Regions from separate parts of the Ruminococcus sp. 1001136sp1 genome, predicted to be linked through region 1. Evidence: riboswitches for the same ligand, from Rfam matches in the RefSeq annotation. Region 1 holds a riboswitch; each other region holds the start of a gene.
The links. A riboswitch is a leader RNA that binds a small molecule or an ion and turns the genes downstream of it on or off. The one in region 1 is predicted to bind cyclic di-GMP.
Positions count from the first base shown of each region.

Region 2: linked by a shared signal. The riboswitch ahead of ABHC48_RS08535 (hypothetical protein) and the one ahead of ABHC48_RS20140 (AAA family ATPase) in region 1 are both predicted to bind cyclic di-GMP.
Region 3: linked by a shared signal. The riboswitch ahead of ABHC48_RS04240 (transporter substrate-binding domain-containing protein) and the one ahead of ABHC48_RS20140 (AAA family ATPase) in region 1 are both predicted to bind cyclic di-GMP.

Region 1 covers NZ_JBDPGY010000043.1:454-7,739, forward strand. Annotated here, with positions in the region: partial or broken gene ABHC48_RS20125 (Ig-like domain-containing protein) at 1-1,593, shown strand, start outside; gene ABHC48_RS20130 (hypothetical protein) at 2,244-3,359, opposite strand; gene ABHC48_RS20135 (helix-turn-helix transcriptional regulator) at 3,602-3,889, opposite strand; cyclic di-GMP riboswitch class I at 4,004-4,079, shown strand; gene ABHC48_RS20140 (AAA family ATPase) at 4,152-6,122, shown strand; gene ABHC48_RS20145 (hypothetical protein) at 6,150-7,286, shown strand, end outside.
Region 2 covers NZ_JBDPGY010000008.1:40,888-48,173, forward strand. Annotated here, with positions in the region: gene rho (transcription termination factor Rho) at 1-1,073, opposite strand, end outside; gene ABHC48_RS08535 (hypothetical protein) at 1,719-2,735, opposite strand; cyclic di-GMP riboswitch class I at 2,906-2,989, opposite strand; gene ABHC48_RS08540 (substrate-binding domain-containing protein) at 3,179-4,054, opposite strand; gene ABHC48_RS08545 (beta-propeller fold lactonase family protein) at 4,032-4,370, opposite strand; gene ABHC48_RS08550 (glycosyl hydrolase family 28 protein) at 4,401-5,747, opposite strand; gene ABHC48_RS08555 (GntR family transcriptional regulator) at 5,976-6,749, shown strand; gene ABHC48_RS08560 (transglutaminase-like domain-containing protein) at 6,785-7,286, shown strand, end outside.
Region 3 covers NZ_JBDPGY010000003.1:184,436-191,721, reverse strand. Annotated here, with positions in the region: gene ABHC48_RS04250 (ABC transporter substrate-binding protein) at 1-1,749, opposite strand, end outside; gene ABHC48_RS04245 (ATP-binding protein) at 1,727-3,931, opposite strand; gene ABHC48_RS04240 (transporter substrate-binding domain-containing protein) at 3,915-4,730, opposite strand; cyclic di-GMP riboswitch class I at 4,857-4,932, opposite strand; gene ABHC48_RS04235 (hypothetical protein) at 5,108-5,281, opposite strand; gene ABHC48_RS04230 (LysR family transcriptional regulator) at 5,308-6,201, opposite strand; gene ABHC48_RS04225 (alpha-L-fucosidase) at 6,478-7,286, opposite strand, start outside.

The sequences.
Region 1 (7,286 bases):
ACTATGATGCTGACCGCAGATTCTCTTTCTTGGAGTAATGCGTATGAGCATACTGTTGATCTGACTTTTCATACCAATGATGCTGGTGTTGGAGGAAGATATTATGTGACCTGGGTGAAGAAATCTGATTCTACACCTGGATTCGAAGCAGTAAAGAGCAATTATAAAAGCTCTGGAGATATTGCAAGCTCTGCAAGCGTACAGTTGACAGATGTAGCTTATGATACAGCCATTAAAGTAGTTGTATATGCTGAGGATTCCAAGGGACTTGAAGCAGTTGCACCACTTGTACTCACATTAAAGGCGAAAGCAAGTACTCCCACAGAAACTCCGGTTACTACCACACCGACTCCAACCACTCGTGCAACTATTAACCCGTCTGTCAGCGAGAGCAAGGTAACTGGATTGGAAGAGCCTTTAGCATTTTATCCGAAACAGATGTACGATTTCACAGTAATTGGTGCAGGGACTGACAATACAAACCCGATTAAAGGTGATACCAAGTGGATTCCATATGGCTGGTCAATGGAGAAAAATAATATTGATGGAGGATATCAGAAGAGCTGGTCTATTGGAAATGTAAATGGTATTGAACATGAAGAAACATTTACAATGTATATATTTTTCCAGAAGTTCATATACAATGGCTCTGAATGGGACGCTACTTTTATAAGAGATTCGCTTCCAACAACTTTTAAATCAAAAGAAATACAGTTGATTGCATCACCGATACCAACGCCTGCAGTCAATCCAACCTCAACGCCAGCTCCAACGACAACGACACCTATTCCGGTCTATACTCCAAGCGTATCTCAAAGTACGGTAAAAGGTTTGGAAGAGCCGCTTACCTTTACCTCTGGAAAAACATATCAATTTATAGTTACTGGAGTTGGAACTCAGAACACAAATCCTGTTAATGGAGACTGGCAGTGGAGACCATTATATTGGAGCTTAAATGCGAATCCAACAGCAAGCCAGAGACAGACAATAGGTAGAATTGGAAACAATAATGGTATTACCAAATCTGGAACATATGATATGTACATATTCTTCCAGAAGTATTTGTATGATGGTGTTCGTAAAATGTGGCTTCCATCAGATGATATTCAGAGTATGAAGTACCAGTTCTCAGTTAAGGCAGTATCTCTAATTCCGTCTTCACTTACATTGAAAAAAGGTAAAACATCTACTCTGAAACCAGCTTCCTCATGGAAGAATGTTAAGTATTCTACTTCCAACAAGAAAATTGTAACAGTTAATAAAAAGGGCAAGGTTAAAGGTATTTCGGCAGGCACTGCGAAGATTACAGTAAAATCAGGTTCTAAAAGGGCTGTGTGCACAATAACAGTACCAGGCACGACAGCAATTAAGAACATTAAATCCTCTATAAATGTAAAGAAGGGTAAGAGCACGACATTGAAACCTAAACTTTCATATGCTGGAAGCCCAGATACAGTTACATATAAATCCTCAAACAAGAAGATTGCGATTGTTAGTAAATATGGAAAAATAACAGGTAAAAAGAAAGGCACTGCAACTATTACGATTAAGTCTGGAAAAATTACAAAGAAGTGTAAAGTGAAAGTTAAGTAATACATATAGGGTATACTGGATATTATCTGGTATGCCCTATTTTTTCGCTCTGTTGCCAGATTGGAAAATAATTTTTGGTTTATATACCGCCATGTATCTGACCGGGGCATGTAAAAATTCCAGAGTTTATAAGTACCCCCCCCCTGGGGAGCAGTGGTAGTGCTTTTATGGCTAGTAAAAAGTCCCCCCCTTCCACCTTTAAATATATATTGTTAAAAAAATAACGATATAATCACATTTTGAAATGTTGAGATAGCAGTATTTATAAGGGATTGCGCACGAAGTCAATTAAAATATGGTATCGCGGAGATATCGTATTTTCCCATATTTTTTATGGGTTCATATAAAATGGAATGTTAAAAAATTAACACAAAATGACTACTAGTCATTCTTTTAATACCCCACAAAGCCTTATTTTTTCTTACATCTTGGCGATAACAAATGGTTGAATTTTGACTCTTTGAAAAGCCAGTAAAATAAAGGGTTTGCAAGGGGTGATTTTTATACTGTATCGCCTTGGGTTTATCGTGGCTCTGTGTGGCTGATATATAATATTCCCGGGAAGGTTGATTCCAAAACAGCATCAGTCCCGGTTTCATATAACAAAAGAGCATATGTGGCGGTATGCTCTGTAACAATAGATAAGCCTATTATGAAGCTTTAGCATTATTTACAAGATTATTTTTGAAAGAACTAATCCATTCAAAGATAATAGGGATAATTATTGCACTAGCTATAAATTCGAGAACAGCTGTACTAGCTTCTTGCATTCTGAATATAGGTTGATAACGGTTAAAAACAACAGTACATACTAAAGCCATTATAAGTGAGATACGAAATGAAATTGCAATTATTCTTTTATCTGAAAGATTTAATAACCAGTTTAGCATTTGTTTTAGAGCTTTCCTCAACATTCTTATTAAGAGACTAAGCAAACCAATAGAAGAACTAATTGATGAAAGGGATATATTAATAAGTGCAAGAAAACTATCAAAAATAAACGTAATTGGTAATAAAATGTATCGGATCCAATGTATAAAGTACGGCTGTCTTCCAATTAGTTCCCATTGAAAAATAAGAGTTGATTTTAATTTGGGAGTTTCTTCAATTTTATTTATCCAGTATTGTTCAAAATCTGTTATCTTATTTTTCAATAATAATTTGATATATAATTTTTTTAGAACACCTATAATATTAATTAGTAATTCTGAAAGTAAAGCGCAAAGGATAAAAATATACAGAGAGAATAATATAATATGGGACAAGGCTATTAACATGTCCGACATATAAACATTAGTAGTTTCATATAGTTCCTTTAGTAAAATTTTAAAAATATTCTGTATATTTAAAAACCATATTGTATATGCTAATATATTAATTGCAGTCCATTCAATAGAGGATAACTTGCCAATATCATTTGATATTACTACTTTTTTTATAATTCCAATTGCGTGACAGAAAGTGACAATTCCTTTTATACATATGGGTATTGAAATAATAGCAATTAGCCAATATAGATTTTGAATTCTTTTTATCCAAATCAATAGGACTGGTGCAGCAATTATAAGGATTGCTGAAATGGAAATTGCTGACTCTATGTGATTTTTCCAAGTGAATTTTTGACTGCTATTGTTTGGAGCATTTATTTTGGCATTATTTTTAGATGGCTTCAATAAATTTTCTATTGTTTGGATAATAAGTGTAGTAAAAATAGATATTGGAAATATAAAATAAAATATACGATCTAATACATTTAAAATTAACATGATTATCCTCTAATAAAACAAGATTATCAGTATACCAGTTTATTTTAGGTATACAGGAAAATAAATTTTAGTAATCATTTACAGTATTGCCATATTACATTATCTTTTGGACTTTGAATGTGCATTTTGTATTCTGATTATGGCTGGAGATATGTAGCAAATCTTATAAAACCAGTATAAAACCATTTCAGTCAGAATACAACAAAAAGCTACCGGATCAGACAATACCCGATAGCTTTATATCATTTTCTACGTTTCATTGCTTTTATCAAATTAAGTAATGCTTGAATTTCTTCTTCGGTTAGACCGGATAAATCCAGTTCCCGGATGTTCTCTAATCCAAGTAAATAGTCTGTTGACACTCTGAAGATTTTGGAAATATTAATCAGTATATCATAAGAGGGCAATCTAAGTCCTGTTTCGTAGGCGCTTATAACAGATTTTGTTACACCAAGTTTTTGTGCAACTTGTGCTTGGGTGAATCCATTTTGTAAACGAAGAGTTTTTAAATTGTTACCAAAATCAACCATATCAAATCCCCTTTCTGTAAAATAATACTATATAATTGGATTTTATTTGGTGGATTATGTGTTTAATTAGTTGACTTTTCTATACCATAAGCGTATAATTTTCCTCATAGATAACTGAATAAGGGGCAAAGCCGGGGAAACCTGGTGGCGCAAAGCTATAGGGCCTGTAAAATGGTAGCCAGTTGCAATTGAACGTGAAGAGAGCATTACTTGCCTGAAGTGTATTCCGGTGAGTAGTGCTTTTATTTTGAGGAGAGAGCAGATGTTTGGATCAAGAAAACCGTATGAAGGTTGTTATGAATTTACTAGCTTAATGGTTAATGACTGGAATAAGAAAATATTTTTGGATTATTTTGCGTATGATACAGTAAAAAAAATGGAATTAGGATATGCAGAAGTTTCATACTATGATAATTTTGACAAACGTGTAGAGTCTGTTTCTGGTCCTTTATCTTTCTTTGTGGAAGATAACGATGATAAAGGTATGACTTATTCTGCTATGGAGAATAAAAGAAATGCATATCGTTTGAATCTTGAAATAATACCAGGAAGATCTGAATATCACCTTATATATACAAATATACATGATGAATTGAAAATATATGATGATAGTGATAAATTGATTGTTTATATTGTACCTACTGATAAAGAGGAAGATTGGCGAAAAATAAAATTTTATTCTTTAGATGACTTTAATAGAGCAGAGATTTATTTCTACTTTGCAAGCAGAAAAAAAGATTATTCATATTTGATCCCGAAAAAACCAGAAGTAAAAGAGGTGGAGATTTCAGATATGATAAGAGCAGATTTAAATGAAGATTTACAAAAAGTTATAAATAATATGTATTCATTAGCTGATTCTTTGGATAATGCTGGACTTGGAATGAAACAAATGGGCGACACATCTACTAAAGAAGCTTTACGAATAGAATTATTGGTGTATATGATTTATTTGGCTGGAGCAGATAGAGATATTGCTTCAGAAGAAGTTGAAATGATAAATAATTATTTTGATTTTAATTTATCGGCAGAATACATAAAAGATTTTATTATAAGTAACAAAATTAATGATGAAAATTTTGGAAAAAAAATCCCAGCAATAATCCAACTATTTGTAAAAATTGATAATACTTTATTATCGCAGCAAAATAATGAATCGTATTCGTTTGTGAGTGTATTAATGTATCAAACATATGAGGCGTTTGGAAAAGAATTATTAGCATGTGATGAAAACGTTAGTGAAAAAGAGATTGACACTTTGACGGTTTATCTTGAAAATTTGCGTAATTATATTCAGAGAGAATTACATTATAATGGTGTCATTACTTTTGAAAGTCTAATAATTGGCAAAAGTAAATTTACACAGACTTTTGATAAGAAACAAGAAGAGCAAAATTACACCAAAGACGAAGAATTAACTCTTCCAGAACTTTTGCACGAGCTTAATTCGTTAATAGGGTTAGAAAATGTCAAGAAGGATGTAAATTCATTAATTAATTTGTTACAAATTAGAAAAATACGAGAAGAAAGAGGTATGGTGCAAACTCCAATGTCGTTGCATTTAGTGTTTTCAGGAAATCCAGGAACAGGAAAAACTACTGTAGCTCGATTACTGGCAAAGATATATTGCAAGTTGGGAATATTATCAAAGGGTCATTTAGTAGAAGTAGATCGATCTGGATTAGTAGGTGGATATGTCGGGCAAACTGCGTTGAAAGTACAAGATGTAATACAAAAATCTCTTGGAGGTATTTTATTTATAGATGAAGCGTATTCTTTGACTGCAAATAAAGGTGAAAATGATTATGGATATGAAGCTGTAGATACGTTGCTTAAAGGAATGGAAGATCATAGAGATGATTTAGTTGTTATTGTAGCTGGATATCCTGATTTGATGAAAGAATTTCTTATGTCAAATCCTGGGCTAAGATCCAGATTTAATAAGTATATTAATTTTGAAGATTATTCACCAGAAGAACTGAAAGATATTTTCAAAAATCTTTGTCAAAAATCCGGATACACTGCTAATACAGAAACGATGGAATATGTGAAAAAATATTTTACCAAAAGAGCATCCATGGCAGATGTAAGTTTTGCGAATGGACGAGATGTAAGAAATTATTTTGAAATAGCCATGGTGAATCAAGCAAATCGTTTATCTTTGAAACAAGAGCTTTCTAATGAAGAATTAGTAAAATTGGAACTAAGCGATGTAGAAAATATAGAACTTTGATAAATAATGGCATAGAGGAGAATGACGATGAAATGTGACAGTTGTGGAGGAAATCTTATTATACAAGAAAATGGTGAAGATGCTATTTGCGAAAAATGTGGAAAAAAATATACAGTAGATCAGATGAAAATAAAAAGACTAGAAAATTTTAATTGTATTGAAGAAAATATGTTGGCTTATGATAAAAAGAAGCAGATTTCAGACTTGGAAGATAAAGCTGGAAAAGCATATGATCGCAAGAATTATTCAGAAGCGTATAATTATTATTCTCAGATCGTAGAATTAAGTCCGAATTATTGGTTTGCTTTGTTTAGAAAAAGTATTTGCATAGGTTGGAATAGTAATTTACAAAATATGCATAAAGATGAAGTGACAAGTGGAATTTCTGAAGCGCTTAAATTATTATATTCAAACGAAACGCAAACAATTCAGTTAAAAAGTGATGGTTCTTTAATTGTTGTTGTAGAATTATGTAATTGGATTAATAGTATCAATGCATTAGCAATTCAAAAATGCTTTCAATATGCCTTTAAAATTGCTAATATTATAGAAGAATTTTATCATCAGGAACAGATAATTGCAGAACTTATAGAATTTGATTTGGGGATAATTACAGAATTTGTATTTAAAAACTATCAAGATAAAAATTCTATGGAAACTGTACTTAATCAAATTTGTAAATTTGGAAAAGAAATTGTAGATAATATGTGTAGCACGAATATAATAAATGGTAGGAATATGCATCCGGATTCTAAAACCCAACGTCTTGGTTCTGAATTAAATTCATTTATTGACAATTTTCAACGTGATATTCAAAAGTGGAAAAGAGAATATAAAAAAGAGTGTGAAGAACGGATTAGATTAGAGAAAGAAGAAAGGCAAAAAAAATATTGGGAAGCACATGCTGAAGAAAAGAAGGAATATGAAATAAAGCAGGTAGAAATAAAGAATGAGATAGATAGCCTAAACAATGTTATTGGAGAATATAACAAACGTATTTTGGAAATTAAGCAGATTCTTTCAAATAAAATTGAAGGCGAAAAATTATTAGGAGAATACATTTCTGAGCAGGTAGAATTGCAAAATGAAAAATCTAAACTTGGATTGTTTGCTGGAAAGAAAAAAAGAGCAATTCAAGAACAAATTAACTCATTACAAAGTAAA
Region 2 (7,286 bases), on a different contig from region 1:
TTCGGTCCCTGTATTGCTTCCCTGATATCGGTAACTTCCTCAGGACGTTCATCAATAAGAAGAATGATCAGATGCATATCCTTGTTATTCTTAAGAATAGATTTCGCAACATCCTTGAGCAAAGTAGTTTTACCTGCCTTAGGCGGGGAAACGATCATACCACGCTGTCCCTTTCCGATAGGGCTGATCAGATCTACGATACGCATGGCAGTAGTTCCGCCAGGCCGCTCCATGATCAGACGTTCATCTGGGAAGATTGGGGTCATATTTTCAAAATTGTATCTCTTCTGTCCCTCACTTGGATGGAAACCATTGATAGACGTCACATACAAAAGGGCACTGAATTTCTCCCCCTGTGTTTTAATACGGATATTTCCCTGAATAATATCCCCTGTCTTCAGATTGAATCTGCGGATCTGTGACGGAGAAACATAGATATCATTTTCTCCCGGAAGATAATTCTCACTTCGGATAAATCCAAACCCATCCGGCATAACCTCCAGAATTCCATTGGCCTTTTCGCCACTGTCAAGCTGGACCGTTTCAGCCGGAACACTGTAAGCGTTGCTTACATCCTCTTCTGTACGGTTCTCACTGGCTGCGCCTGTACGGGGCTGTTCCGTTTCCTCAGGTCTTAATTCGGCTGGCGGAACCACTTCTACAGGTTTCGCTACAGGAGTGCGCTTCACGAAGTTCTCCGGTCTGTTTTCCCCATTATAACTGTTCTGGCGTCCTGCATTTTCATTTCTGCCATAATTATTGCTGCGGTACTCAGGATTACGCCGTATAATGGTACGGGATCTGGTTGGTGCTTCTCTTCTCTCCGGTGAAGAAACACTTCCCGTATTTTCTGTTTTTTCTGCTGCCACAGGCTCTGGTCTTGCAGGTATGGTATTCTCTTCTGCTGTTCCGGAAATAGTCTGCTCATTTTCTGCAGTCTGTTCTTTCCTGTCCTCTTCCAGCATACGTTCAATTAATTCAGGCTTTCTCATAGTAGAAATGCCCTTCAGTCCTCTGGCTTTTGCCAAGTCTTTCAGCGTAGCCAGGGATAATGATTCATACTTTTCTTTCATCAATCATCTACCTCTTCGACTAATACAATTCTAAAACACATTTCAATTTTGATTTAACGGGATACAAATGTCTGATTAGACAGAAGCTATATACTGAATTATAAAAACATCCTTCAAAAAACTTATTAAAGTTGATTCTAACACATTTCAGGCGCCGTGTCTACATCCATTCCAAATATATATTACTGTTCACTTAGGACCAGTGACCCCAATATATCTATCCCTGCCTGCAAGAAAGTGATAACCTTTGTTTTGTATTATACACACCTAAGGTTTTTCATTGCAAGAATTTTCTGTCGACACATATCCAGACTCTTCGACATAGTTACTGTTCACTCCGTGACCAGTAACACGCTTCGCGATGCACAGAAAGACGAACCTTCTTGTGACAAGCACAAGAAGTAGCGTTTGCTGCGCAAACTTAATTCTCGGGTTTTCTGTGAATTTTGTTCACAAAAAACACCTCGCGGAATGTTACCAGTGAACAGTAACTCGACATATATAAGATTACGGCTCTCCCGGTGACAAAAAGGTAAGTACTATCTGTCACTTACCTTTTTATAAAACACTATTTTCCCGCGCCTGTGGTATCCACAGTAAAACACCCGGAGATATTTCTCCGGGTGCCGGTCATCTTTAAAATCATTAGTTCCAGAACGCTCCATAAATCTTCTGGATCTTAGCGATCTGTGCATCTGTAATCTGATTCAGTGCATTCTGAACAGCTGCATAAGTCTGTGGTCTGCTACTCTTCAGGGAAGCATTGTTCAGGATGTAATCCTTAACAGATTCTGCAAAATATTCGGAAGCATTCTGTGTTACATAGGCTTTATTAAAAGCTGTAACATTTGCCTTCTCAGCTGCAAAAATGCTCTGGAAGCTTGCTGTCTTATCTGCATTTCCTGCGATAAATGCAAGGAAATGACCCAGCTCATGATAAACAGAATCATCAATCTGCTTCATTGTAATAGATCTTGATCTTGCATCAAAATATCCTGAATAGTTGACGGATGGATCAACAACAAGCTTAAATCCCAGCTGCTGATATGCTGCAATTACACGATTGTCCATCTTGCCTGCAACACTTGCTACATTTTCCTCGTGTTTGCTCTGGTTCTGTGAAGAGCTTGCTGCTGCAGTTACCTGGGCAGCGGAAGCACCAGAAGAAGTAGTGCTTACAGCGGTCTCATTGTCAATTGATACCTGCTGTGTAGTTGTTGTCTGAACAGTTGTTGTGATCTTGGATGTAACAACTTTCTTTTTGGATTTCTTGGTGTATTTCGCTGTTGCTTTGGTAACAACGGTTGTCTTGGTATCTACTGTTGTATTACCGGATTTATTTGTTTTATTGGTTACTTTTGTTTTAGTTTTCAGTTTCTTGGTGTAGCTCTTCTTGGAAGCCTTTTTTAATTTAACAGTCTTCCTGGTTGTCTTGGTACTGGAGGTAGTCTTCACAGTAGTCTTCGGCTGGGAAGCCAGTGGAGTTTCATCTTCTATGATGGAAGTCTCCATGATCGGATCTGTGTAACTGGGGAATTCAGGTGTTTCTCCTGTTCCTGAGAATAATGAAACGCCGCCGATCACTGCTGCCAATGCTATAGCAGCACAACTGGAAACAACTTTTTTATTTGCGAGCCACTCTGTTAATTTCTTTCCTTTCATAAATAACACACCTTTCTTGAACCATAATGTAACTGACTTGCCGCTATCTGGAAACTATCAGTCCCATCAGTTTGTGGAAATAAAAAAACCGTTTATCAGATTAAATAAACGGTCGCCACAAACAGAAGAACCACGTCTCCTGTCATATTACATTACCTAATCAATATCAATGCGGCAACCGGCTGTCATAGTCTTGAGACCTTAGACCCTTGGCTTTGCGTCCCTGTCTTTCAACAGGTTTGCCTTTTATTCACTTCTTATAATAAAGCAAACTGTCACTTTTGTCAACGGAATTCCCTTGTTAAAACTTACAAAAATCCGTCTAAAAAGTACGAAAACAAAAAAATCTGTAAAAATATCTGAGCGGATCGTAACGCATGATAATCCTTCTCAAATATTTTCACAGATTCCTTTTCGATGTAATGGATAGCAACAAACACACCTTACAGCTTGCGTGTAGACTCCCGCTCTATAAGAGTTCCGCTCAGTATTTGCCGTTTCACTACCTTTTTCCGGTCGATCAGATCAAACAAGGTACGGACGCTCTGCAGGGCAGTTTCCACTCTTGGATATTTCAATGTGGTGATGGATGGATGATAATATTCCGCAATGTCCTGACCATCTGCTCCTGCCACACAATAATCCTCCGGTACTCTTTTGCCGCTGTCAATAATTGCTCTGCAGGCGCCTACCGCCAGAGTATCTGAAATTGCATAAATACAGGAAAAATCCACCCCCGATTTCAAAAGCTCACAGGTACAGTTATAACCATTCTCAATCGTATAGATTCTTTTACCTGGTTTTAAACGAATTATAAGCTTCTCATCATACTCCAGTCCATTTTTTTCCAGTGACCTTTTATAGCCATTGAGATGGCATCTTCCAAGACCTTCATCTCCGGAAGTAATAAAGGCGATCCTTTTATGTCCGCAGCTGCACAGATAATCAACCATACTCTGGCTCTCAATCTCTGTATCAGTCGTCACAAGGGCACTTTTAGGATAAGTTCCTGTATCCTCCGGAACTGTTTTTCCGGAACCACTGATCACATACGGAACTCTCAGCATTCTCAGCCTTGACTCGTCATAATTATACATACCTCCAAGAAATATGATTCCTTTGACTTTTTTCTCTTTTTCCAGCTGAAGGGCAAGCTCAACTTCGTCTTCATCATCTGCTACATTCTGCAATACCAGGCAATATTTCCTGTCACGGACTTCCCGCTCCAATACATGAAGCATAACACCCCAGTATGAGTTGCTGATTTCTTTTATTATAACTGCGATCGTATTGGAATCAGCCCTTTTCAGATTTTTCATCCTTTTCAATATGACAGGATGCTTTTCCAGGCATCTGAAGACCTTCCTTTTTCTCTGCTGTAAGCCTTTCTTCCTGAACCCCTACTTCATATTCCACAATTTCCGCAGCATCTTCACTTTCACTTACCGCAAAAAGCCGGTTCTTCACCAGACAAATCCAGGAAGGATTCTGCATTTGTATGATAAGAGGAGTTCCTGCAACATCTCCCAGGATCTCATTATACGGAATCAGATAGATACCTTTTCCAAGCTCCTGCTTCTCCAATACAGCAGGGGCATCATGCTGTGTATAGGTTCCGACAAGCAAAATATCCATGCTTTCTTCCATCTCCTTTGTTAATTCCTTTTACTGGAATTTCAGTTCATCTGACAATTCCACAACCATGTGTAATTCACCAGGTGACATCACCTTTTCTCCATGAATTACCACATTGTCAAAATAAAAGCCATGAGGTCTGCACACTTCATTTTTCATCTCAAAGCCACGTATAATGGATACTGGAAAAGTGCCTTCTGTAATTTCAATATTTTTAAAGAAAATATCATTTACCATGCCTCTTTCCCTGTCTCGTGAATACTTGGAATCAAGAGTTTTAATATCAATAAATTTTTCCTGGGCATCTTCAATTCGGATGTTTTCATAAACAATATCATGTACATGGGCACGGTCAGCGTTATGAATTGTCAGTACTCCACCTGACTGATTGCCCTCATACTGGCAATGTACAACATCACAATTTCTGAAAACAACATCTGTAATTTCGTCACATCTGGTTTCATATCCGATTTCAAGTGTGTTTCCAAATTCTGCATTCCAGAACAGGCAATCCTCAACAAGGATATGTCTCACATCTGTGCAGCCTGACGGATCCTGGAATTCCACAGCCTTAATAGATATACAATCATCATTTGCCCTTATAAAGCAATTACGAAGCACTACATTCTCACATCCGACTATATCGACGCCATCTCCTGTGATCACTTTTCCCAGAACATTTACATCTTCAATCAGAACATTTTTACATGCAACCGGAACAATATGCCAGGAACCACCATCCAGAAGTGTGATTCCGCGTATTTCAATGTCCTCACCCAATACAGGAACGATCAGCTGCTCTGCACCATTTTCATCCCATGCATGCCAGTTTCCTCCATACAGGATTCCGTTTCCCAGAATACGGACTCTGTCTGCCATTCTGGAATAGATTCTTCCACTTACAACTGCTCCGTACTCTATATAAACAGTTTCGTCAGAATTAAGCTGAAGGCATCCCACGTTATAGGCTTTTCCGCTTTCAAATACATAAGTGGCATTCTCAGGCTTCGGTATGTATTTTCCCGGAAGAACATAAAGTGGTGACTCCAGTTTATCGTCCAGTTCAAGAGTAATTCTCTTTCCGGCAGGAAGGCTTATGCTGATTTTGTTTCCCTCTTCTTTGAATGGTATCTGTGCAGCTGCAGGACGGATAACAGCTTTCTGAAATGGTTCGTTTACTGTAACTTCTACCTCTGCCTTTTCATTTTCATCCAAGAAAGAAACAAAATCAAAAAATTCTGTATGATATACTCGCTGTTCCTTTCCGTTTACCTTAACCTGATACAGCTCTGATACCGGAATATCTTCTACCGATTCCAGTTCATACAATGGTTTTTCTCTTATCTCGCGCGGTACAAATTCCTGTTTTTTCGTCATTATGTTTCTCCTTTATTTTTAATTTATTTTCAAATTCATGATTATGTTTATAAACATTACTATACAATGTTTTTCTTTTTTAGTAAAGTGTTTTATTTGACAAGATACTCCTCTTATTTTTATGCATTTTGTATAAGTTCTTCTGTTTTTTTTAATTATTATTTGACTTATTTGTTTGATACATATATACTATAAGTTACTAAACAACCTTATTTGAAAGGAAACATTATGGAAAAACTTCCTGCATACAAGAAATGTTATAACAAATTAAAATCCGATATAGATAATAACGTTTATCCCATAGGTTCCTATCTTCCCACAGAAGATGAGCTTGGAAAAATGTTTTCGGTAAGCCGTACGACGGTCCGGCATGCCATTGACCTTTTGGTTAAAGACAAACGCATAAAGGTAAAGCAGGGTGCCGGCACACAGGTGATCAATCCCAAAGAACGAGAGCTTACCAGCTTCTCAAAATTTCATAACGTAATAGACATAAACACTCTGTTTCCGGATAATGCCGCCCTGACCATCAGCGGAACCTGGATTGACCGTATTCCTGCAAACAGCCAGGTCGCCAGTGCGTTGGACCTTAATGAAGGAACAGAAGTCTTCCGCCTTCAAAGAGTGGTTTCCTCCAATGAACAGCCTGTGATAATTCAGACAAATTATATCCGTATTGATTTTTTCCCAGATTTAGATACCTACCGCGAACAGCTTGTAGATCTCTATTACTTTATTCAGAAGCACTACGGAATTAAATTTGAAACTGGCGAAGAACACATCAACATCAGCTCAGCTGATTTCCTTGATGCACAGATTCTCAACATTGAACCGGGATCTCCTATTTTTTTCAACACCAGAACAGCACACTGTTCACTGGGTCCTATGGAATACCTGGAAGCCAGGATCCGTCCTGATCTGTGCCATTTCGTGGTTCGTATGAAGGAACCACCAGCATGGTACGATCTTCCCGAATTTCAAAAATCCCTGGAACGTGTTTGAAAATGAATGATCAACTTATAAAAAGGAGCGGCGCTATGTCTAAACGCATTTCGGCCCTTCTGCTTTGCTTATTTCTATTTTTCCTGCTAATAGTTTTCCCAGCTGCAGGCTGCGGTCAGAACAGCAGCTCCGGTTCCGGCGAAGAACCGCCTGTTTTTTCCCCGCTGAAGGTTCTGGTTCCGGAAGCTCCTGGAACAGACACCATAGGATATTCACCTCTGATACTGGATATTTCAAATATCAGTCAGGGATATCTGACTGCTGTCAGTGACAGCAATGGTACCACCAAAAACATCCAGCTTTCCGCGGATGACGGCGTTGTTTATTCTTATTTTGTAAGCTCCGGCGAAAGTGCTGTCATTCCGTTTACCAGTGGAAGCGGCACCTACCAGGTATCCTGTTATGAGCAGGTAAACGGCAGTCAGTATGCCGCACTTTTTGCCCAGGCTCTGGAGGTTTCCCTGGAGAATGAATTTCTCCCGTTTTTGTATCCGAACCAGTATGTAAATTTTACCCCGAACTCAGAAGCCTGCAAGC
Region 3 (7,286 bases), on a different contig from region 1:
CACAATATTCTCATCTGCCGGATAAGCTTCCATGTGTTTAGATATCGCAAGGCAGGTTACCGTGAAAGTATCCTCGTCCTGAACTTTTTTTCCATCTTTTGTAACTTTGCTCAATATATAACCATCATCTGTTTCTTTGACTTCCACGGAAATGCCGCTGACCACAGGCAGAGAGCCACGGTTAAAGGGAATGAAACCTCCCTGATAGCCTTCTACAAAGTTTCTGACCAGTTCTGTCAGTTCTGCCCCGCTTATCCTGCAGCTATATGCCGAAAGACTGTTTGGCATGATCATGTCTCTTGCCATTTTTTCTGTATATCCAGCTTTCAGCACGTTTCCCGTAAAGCTGTTTCCGGTTGCGATTAGCACATCCGTCCCATAAATACCACGCAGAGTGTTTGCCATAACCGAATAAGCCGCATTTCCCCCACTGCTATGAAAACGGTTGGAATAGGATTTCTGTGAATCCAGCACGATATTTTCTGAAGCAAATTCTTCCGCAAGAAGCTGGGAATTAAATGACTGATAGGCCTGCTCTGCATCGTATTCTCCTGAAATCATCTTCGAAACCACATCCTTGGAAACGGAGAAAAAGTCATTTGACGCAATACGGATATACATGTGGTTTTCCTCGATCACAGGTTTCACATCCTTCAGATATTCCGTAAGCTTAAGATTCACATCCTGGCTGTAGCTTAACAGATCCTGTCCATCACTAATGATCCGGTTCTGTGCATCCTCTGAAAGCATTGTATTCAGTACCTTCATTGCTTTCTTCCGGCGCGTCTCGTCCTGTGTCAGGTCACGGTTTAATGCCACCTGAAAATATGGGGTCGTCATCAGCCACTTTTCGCCATTCTCCTGAAAGAATGGCAAAAATGTTGTGTTAATGCCCTGATCCTGTAACATTTTTACACCAGCTGAGCTGCCGAAGTACATGGCAAGCTTACCACTTTGGTACATCTCAATTATATCATCATAATTCATATCCAGATCGTCCTGGTTCAGCCCGGTATCCTGGATAAACTGTTCCATGCGTTCAAAAGCCTCCGGCCAGACGGTATCATCCAGACCTTCTCTCTTTGTATTATCCGGGTCACTGTAGGTGGTGCGCCACTTGCGTCCGTCTACAGAAGACAATTCTGATGCAGACAGACCCTGCAGTGTTTCCATACAGGTATAATCGTAATAATAGTCTGCAGTAAAGCCACGGATTCCCACCTCGTCAAATGCCTGGCAGGCAGAGACAAAGCTTTCATAATCGGTTGGCAGCGGAATTTCATACTTTTCAAAAAGGTCCTTGTTCACTACAAAACCGTGGGCATCTGCACACACGGGAAGCCAGTTTACGCTGCCATCCTCGTTCATAAAACTGCTGAGGTAGGTATCATAGACAGCACCTGCCTCATTGGTTGTGGAAAGATCCATCAGACTGTCCTTCAGCGGACTTGCGTCATGCAGGGAAAACCGGCAGCAGGTAATAATATCCGGCAATCCACCGTTTTCATCAAGAAACTTATAAAAATCCAGATCATTATTGCCGACTACAAATTCAACATTGATATCCGGAAGCTGTTCCTGGATGTATGGTGCATATTTATCATACAGGCTGGTGCTCCATAAATACACTGTGATGGTTTCTGCATCTTCTTTTTCTGCAATTTTTCTGCCGCAGCCTGACAAAAGTGATGTGCCTGTCGCTATCACCAGAAGTACAGCAAGTAACTTACTCCGTTTTTTCTTTTTCATTATGACTCCCCCTGAAACTGTGTTTCATTAGTTTATAAATTATATTTATTAATAATTTTCCATCAACAGGCTTTGCTATATGTTCATCCATTCCTGCTTCTTTAGCTCTCAGTCTGTCCTCCGTGAATGCATTTGCTGTCATTGCAATGATCGGAATCATCTTTGCATCCTCTCTGTCCAGAGAACGGATTTTCTTTGTAGCTTCATAACCATTCATAACCGGCATCATAATGTCCATAAGAATGACATCAAATTCACCAGGTTTACTTTTTCTGAATAGCTCAACAGCTTCCTGTCCATTCCATGCTTTCGTCACCTCAGCACCTTCATTCTGGAGCATAAATTCTGCAATTTCCATGTTCAGCTCATTATCTTCTGCCAGAAGAATATGCAACCCCTTTATAGATTTTTCTGATACATCCTTCTGTTTTTCACGTTTATCCGCATTCATATCTATTTTGAACGGAACCCGGATCACAAAAGTAGTTCCTGTGCCTTCTTCACTTTCAAAGGTAATGGCTCCGCCCATTTTCTCGACCAGATTCTTTGCAATCGGCATCCCAAGTCCTGTTCCGGCAAATTTTGTGCGGCTTCCTGTGTGTTCCTGTGCAAATGGTTCAAAAATATGTTTTTGGAACTCCTCAGTCATTCCGATTCCGGTATCCCGGCAGACAAATTCCATTGTGGTCATTCCTGGCTGTCCGGCTGGGATTTCCATGCAGCTGATATAGATATGTCCGTTTTCTCTGTTATATTTCACCGCATTGGACAGGATATTCATCATCACCCGTTTCACATACCCCGGACTTCCAATAAAATCCCGGTGTGTGATTTCTTTTTTCTCCCACACGATCCTGATATTCTGTTCTGCAGCCATCTGCTCGATTACAGCAAGTACTTCCCTTGAAATACTGCTCAGATTAAATGGAATCTCTTCCAGAACGATTTCGCCTGACTCCAGCTTACTCATATCCAGAATTTCATTTACCAGTTCCAGCAGCAGGTTAGATGCTTCTTTCACCTTTGTTCTGTATTCCGTCTGCTTTTCCATATCATCTGCATAATAGTCTGCCATATGTACCATGCCGCAGATTCCATTGATCGGAGTCCGGATATCATGGCTCATTCGCTGTAGAAACTCTGTTTTTGCCTCATTGGCTGCTTCTGCCTTTTTTGCTGCTATCAGAAGTTCTTCTTTATATTTTTCATCTTTTTCCTGTTCCTGTTTTCGGTGTGCCAGATTGGTTCTGTATGTCCAGAACCAGAATATACTAAACATCAGAAAATAAAGAAAAATAACGCTTATCACACTTAGTGGAAGGTTATGGAACACTTCTGTATCCGGAAGATACGCATAGATATAATAATCCCTCTGCTTCAGCATAATTCCGTAACATCCGATTCCTTCATTCTTCAAATGGTAAATGTGCTGACTATCTGTATGTCTCTTCATTGCCTGAATAACTTCGTTGTCAGCCGTATTCTGCCCCAGCAAGCTCTCATCATTGCTGGCAACAACAATCCCCTCGTCTGCGACAATAATCGTTCCATCTTTCTGGATACTATAACCATTTAAAAGTCCCTGTATCGTCAGTGTATAGTTTCTGGCAAATTCAGGAGGTGTGTAATAGTAGATTGCCACAATACCCGGTGCATCTTTTCTGGCACAGGCTGCAATATCAATATAGGATCCGTCTTCCCTGGCAAACCGTTCTGAATAAGATCTTTCTTCATATCCGGTAAAATCCATAATAATGTCTTTTTGCAGATACTCCGTAATCTCATCAGTCAGAGACTCATCCGTACTGTATTCGCAGTCCGTCTTTCCCTCTGTATCCAGTACAATGATACCATCCACCCAGAGAGTCTGCAGGTTTTCTTTCAGGAACTCCCGGCTTAGATGACCGCCGTTTTCTTTTTCCGTTTTAATATTTGTACTCATCTGTCTGGCACTTTCAATAGCACGGAGGAGGCTTTTGGATTCCGAAGATTCATTATAATGGGTGTAGGTGGAACACTGCACTTTGACATAATTTACAATCTCTACCATTCTTTTCTCTGCTTCCGTTTTCTCCGCATGAAAGAAATAAAACAGAGAGACTACTGCCACACAGATTCCAATCATACCACCGAGCAGCTGGATTCGTTTTTCTTTTTTCTTTCTCTTAATATCCAAGATCATCCACCTCCAGATATTTCTGGGGATCATCCAGATATTTTCCAATAATTTTCAGGGATGTGCCATCCTGACGCATTTCTTCCAGAGTCTGGCTCATCTGCTCACAGATTCCTCTGTCATCATCTTTTGCAAAAGCGACACCTATTCCAGTGATCATCAAAGGTTCTTCCAGGATACGGAAGCTTGCATCATAATCCTTCATATACTGAACAATCGATTCCTCATGTGCGGCGACTGCATCTACATAGCCTTTTCCCAGAAATGTATAGATCAGTTCCCTGTGTCCTAGGCTGATTAGATTGCCCAGCTTTGGGATTCTTTCATCTGTCCGGTTCAGAAAGATGCCTTCCGGTTTGGTTGTGGACTGGACAGCAAGGTTCTTTCCCTCCAGGTCATTCAGGCTGTAGATATCGCTGTTCTCATTTACAGCGACCACCTGACGGCTTGCTATGTACGGTCCTGCCCAGCGGTAATCGTCAAGACGTCCTTCCATAGAAAAGCAGCCCATGATACAGTCAATCTCTCCGCTCTCTACCAGTTCTTTTTTCTTCTCCCAGTTGATCTGGACAACCTCCACCTGATATCCCATTCTTTTGAAAGCTTCCGTAGCCAGTTCTACATCTATGCCCGTCGGTACGCCATCCTCGTTCAGATAATTGTATGGCGGATAGCTGTCGCTTCCGAGGGTAATAACAGGCTTTTCAGTTTCTTCTTTCGTGTTATCTGTGTTTTTACACCCTGCCAGGGTGACTGCTAAAATTCCCGCAAGCAGAATGCCTGCAATCACTTTTTTTCCTTTCATTTTCTGTCTATCCTAACTATCCTTCTCGTATTTTTCATATCTGATTCCCTGCCATAAAATTATTATTGTTACGTCTATGAAATAACACCGTAAAAAAACACTGTCTCACAGACAGTGCACCTCAGTTCATGCAACTGGCTACCATTTTACAGGCCCTGTAGCTTTGCGTCACAGACTTTCGTCTGTTTTGCCGATTTTCTTATTATAGCTTTTAAAATTCTGCCAAAAACCTATTTTATTATACTCCATTGCTCCACTTTACACAAGAAAAACCTCACCGCTTTAACACTTAAAAATTTAAAAAAAGAACAGCCGATACATATACTCGAACTGTTCTCCTTCTTCCGAAGTCCACGCAGCATTGACATTACTGTTTCCTACTCATTTGTACTCAGATCGTTCCATATCCTTGGAACTTCTTTTTGCTCTTCTGTCAGCTTCTCCGAATTAATATCATAGGTTATTACGTTTTTACTTTCTTCTACGTTTTTGTGAGGCGGCCAGCCTGTAATAGGGCCAACTTCCGGATCTTTTGCATTATTAAAATGCATTCTAAAATTTTTTCCATACACTTGGTTTAACCCCGCCCGGATACAATTGTATTTTTTAGTTCCCTTGCCGCAGCTCCCATAGGATGCTGGCTGTCATACACCAGGCAGATCTGGCGTTCCGGAATTTCATCTTTTAATGGAATCTGTACGATCTCTTTTTTCAAAAGGGAAGGTGCGGCCATTGGCTGGGGCAAAAAGGCAAGCCCGAGCTCGCATTTTACCAGAGGCAGGATCTGATCCGCAGTGGCAGCTTCCGTATCCGGGGAAAGATCCAGGCCATGGGACAAAAATACGCTGTTGTAAAATTTATAGGTCATAGTTTCCCGCCCAAGAGAAATCATCGGATAGTTCTTTACCTCCCGAAGGGAAAGTTCCTGGCTGCCAAGGGCAGTAAAAGTAGTGCCTCCAACCAGAATCTCCTGAAACGGCATGAGCATGATCTGTTTCAATGGGGAATCCACCTCTGCCGGAGTGGAAACTACTGCAAAATCAATCTTTCCGCTTTTAACAGCTTCAATGGCTTCCGGTGTGGAATGGTTGTAAAGCTTCAGCCGGATTCCCGGATAAGTCATGTGAAAACTTTTTAATTTATCCAGCAGGAAAATATTGAGGGCAGTTTCACTGGCACCGATGGCTACACTTCCGTGAGATAATCCGGAGCTGTCTGCCAGCTCCTCTTCTGCTGCCTGAAACTGCTCCATTGCACTTAGCACATGATTATAAAGCCGTTCTCCTTCCGGAGTGAGCTGTACGCCGCGGTTGGTACGGATAAATAAAGTGGTATTCAGCTGTTGTTCCAGACAATTCATGGCCCGGGTAATATTAGGCTGGCTGTTGTTTAACGCCTGAGCCGCCTTGGTAAAATTGTGGTATTTTGCCACATAATAAAAAATCTTATAATACTCGAAGTTAACATCCATAATATTTTTCCTTTTCTTTTGGCATATCATATGTTTATTTCAGTTATATCAATTATAGTTTTTACTTATTTCTACGTCAAGCGTATTATGTACTCGAAAACCATATGGCGTTGTATTTGCCACATGCTTCCCTCTTAAGGTAGAAACTACCACCACCTCCCCTGTATATCGCTTAAGAGGAAAATACCCTTTAGGATGATTTCTACTCCTAAAGGGTATTTTTATAAATAATTATTTATTTAATTTATGAAATAATATAAAACAATACTTAACCGCTCAGGTATTTTCCGGATAAATCCCAATAAACGTTAGAAGCGGAAGTACACGGAAATCATGTAAAACAATTTTCATTTCCCTGGCTTTTTTCCCCTTAACACGAATGATCTTCTGATAGCCAATTACCGTTCCTGTGTAAATACTGTTCCATATTTCCCCTTCTTTAACAAATACCTCATATTTTTCTACTCTCTGGCTATAGCAGACAGCCTCTTTTAATACCAGATACCCCAAATTGTATGAGTCGTCCAGGCAAATCGTTATCTCTACTGGCAGCTCACTGCTTTCAGGCTGATACCATGCTTCTAAAGTATCCTTTGTCAAATTGGAAGCCGGATGCGCCGGATCTTCATTTTCCGAAAAAACATGTGCTGTACTCATTAAATTATGAGCAAAAGATTTCTTTTTCCAGCTTCCAAATTCTTCCAGACGTTTAACATCATTTTTATGAAGAAGTCCGTTTGGCATAGGTGGAATGTTTAACAAAAAGGTTGCATTTCCTCCAACAGCCCCAATATAGATATGAACCAGCTCTTCCAGACTTTTCACCTGATCATCTTCTTCTGGATGATAAAACCATCCAGGTCTTATAGAAGTATTTACTTCTGCCGGATACCAGATCAGATCCGTTTCACCTTCAAGCGCTTTTCTGCTTCCAAGATCTTCCATATCACTGGTAATCCGGCGCATTCTGAATTCCTCATCATCGGTCTGCTGGCTTCTTTCCTGTACACTCTCTGCAAGTGCTGTACGCGCAGGAACAACACTCCACTCAGATTTTCTTACATCGCCAGCTTCATTTCCACACC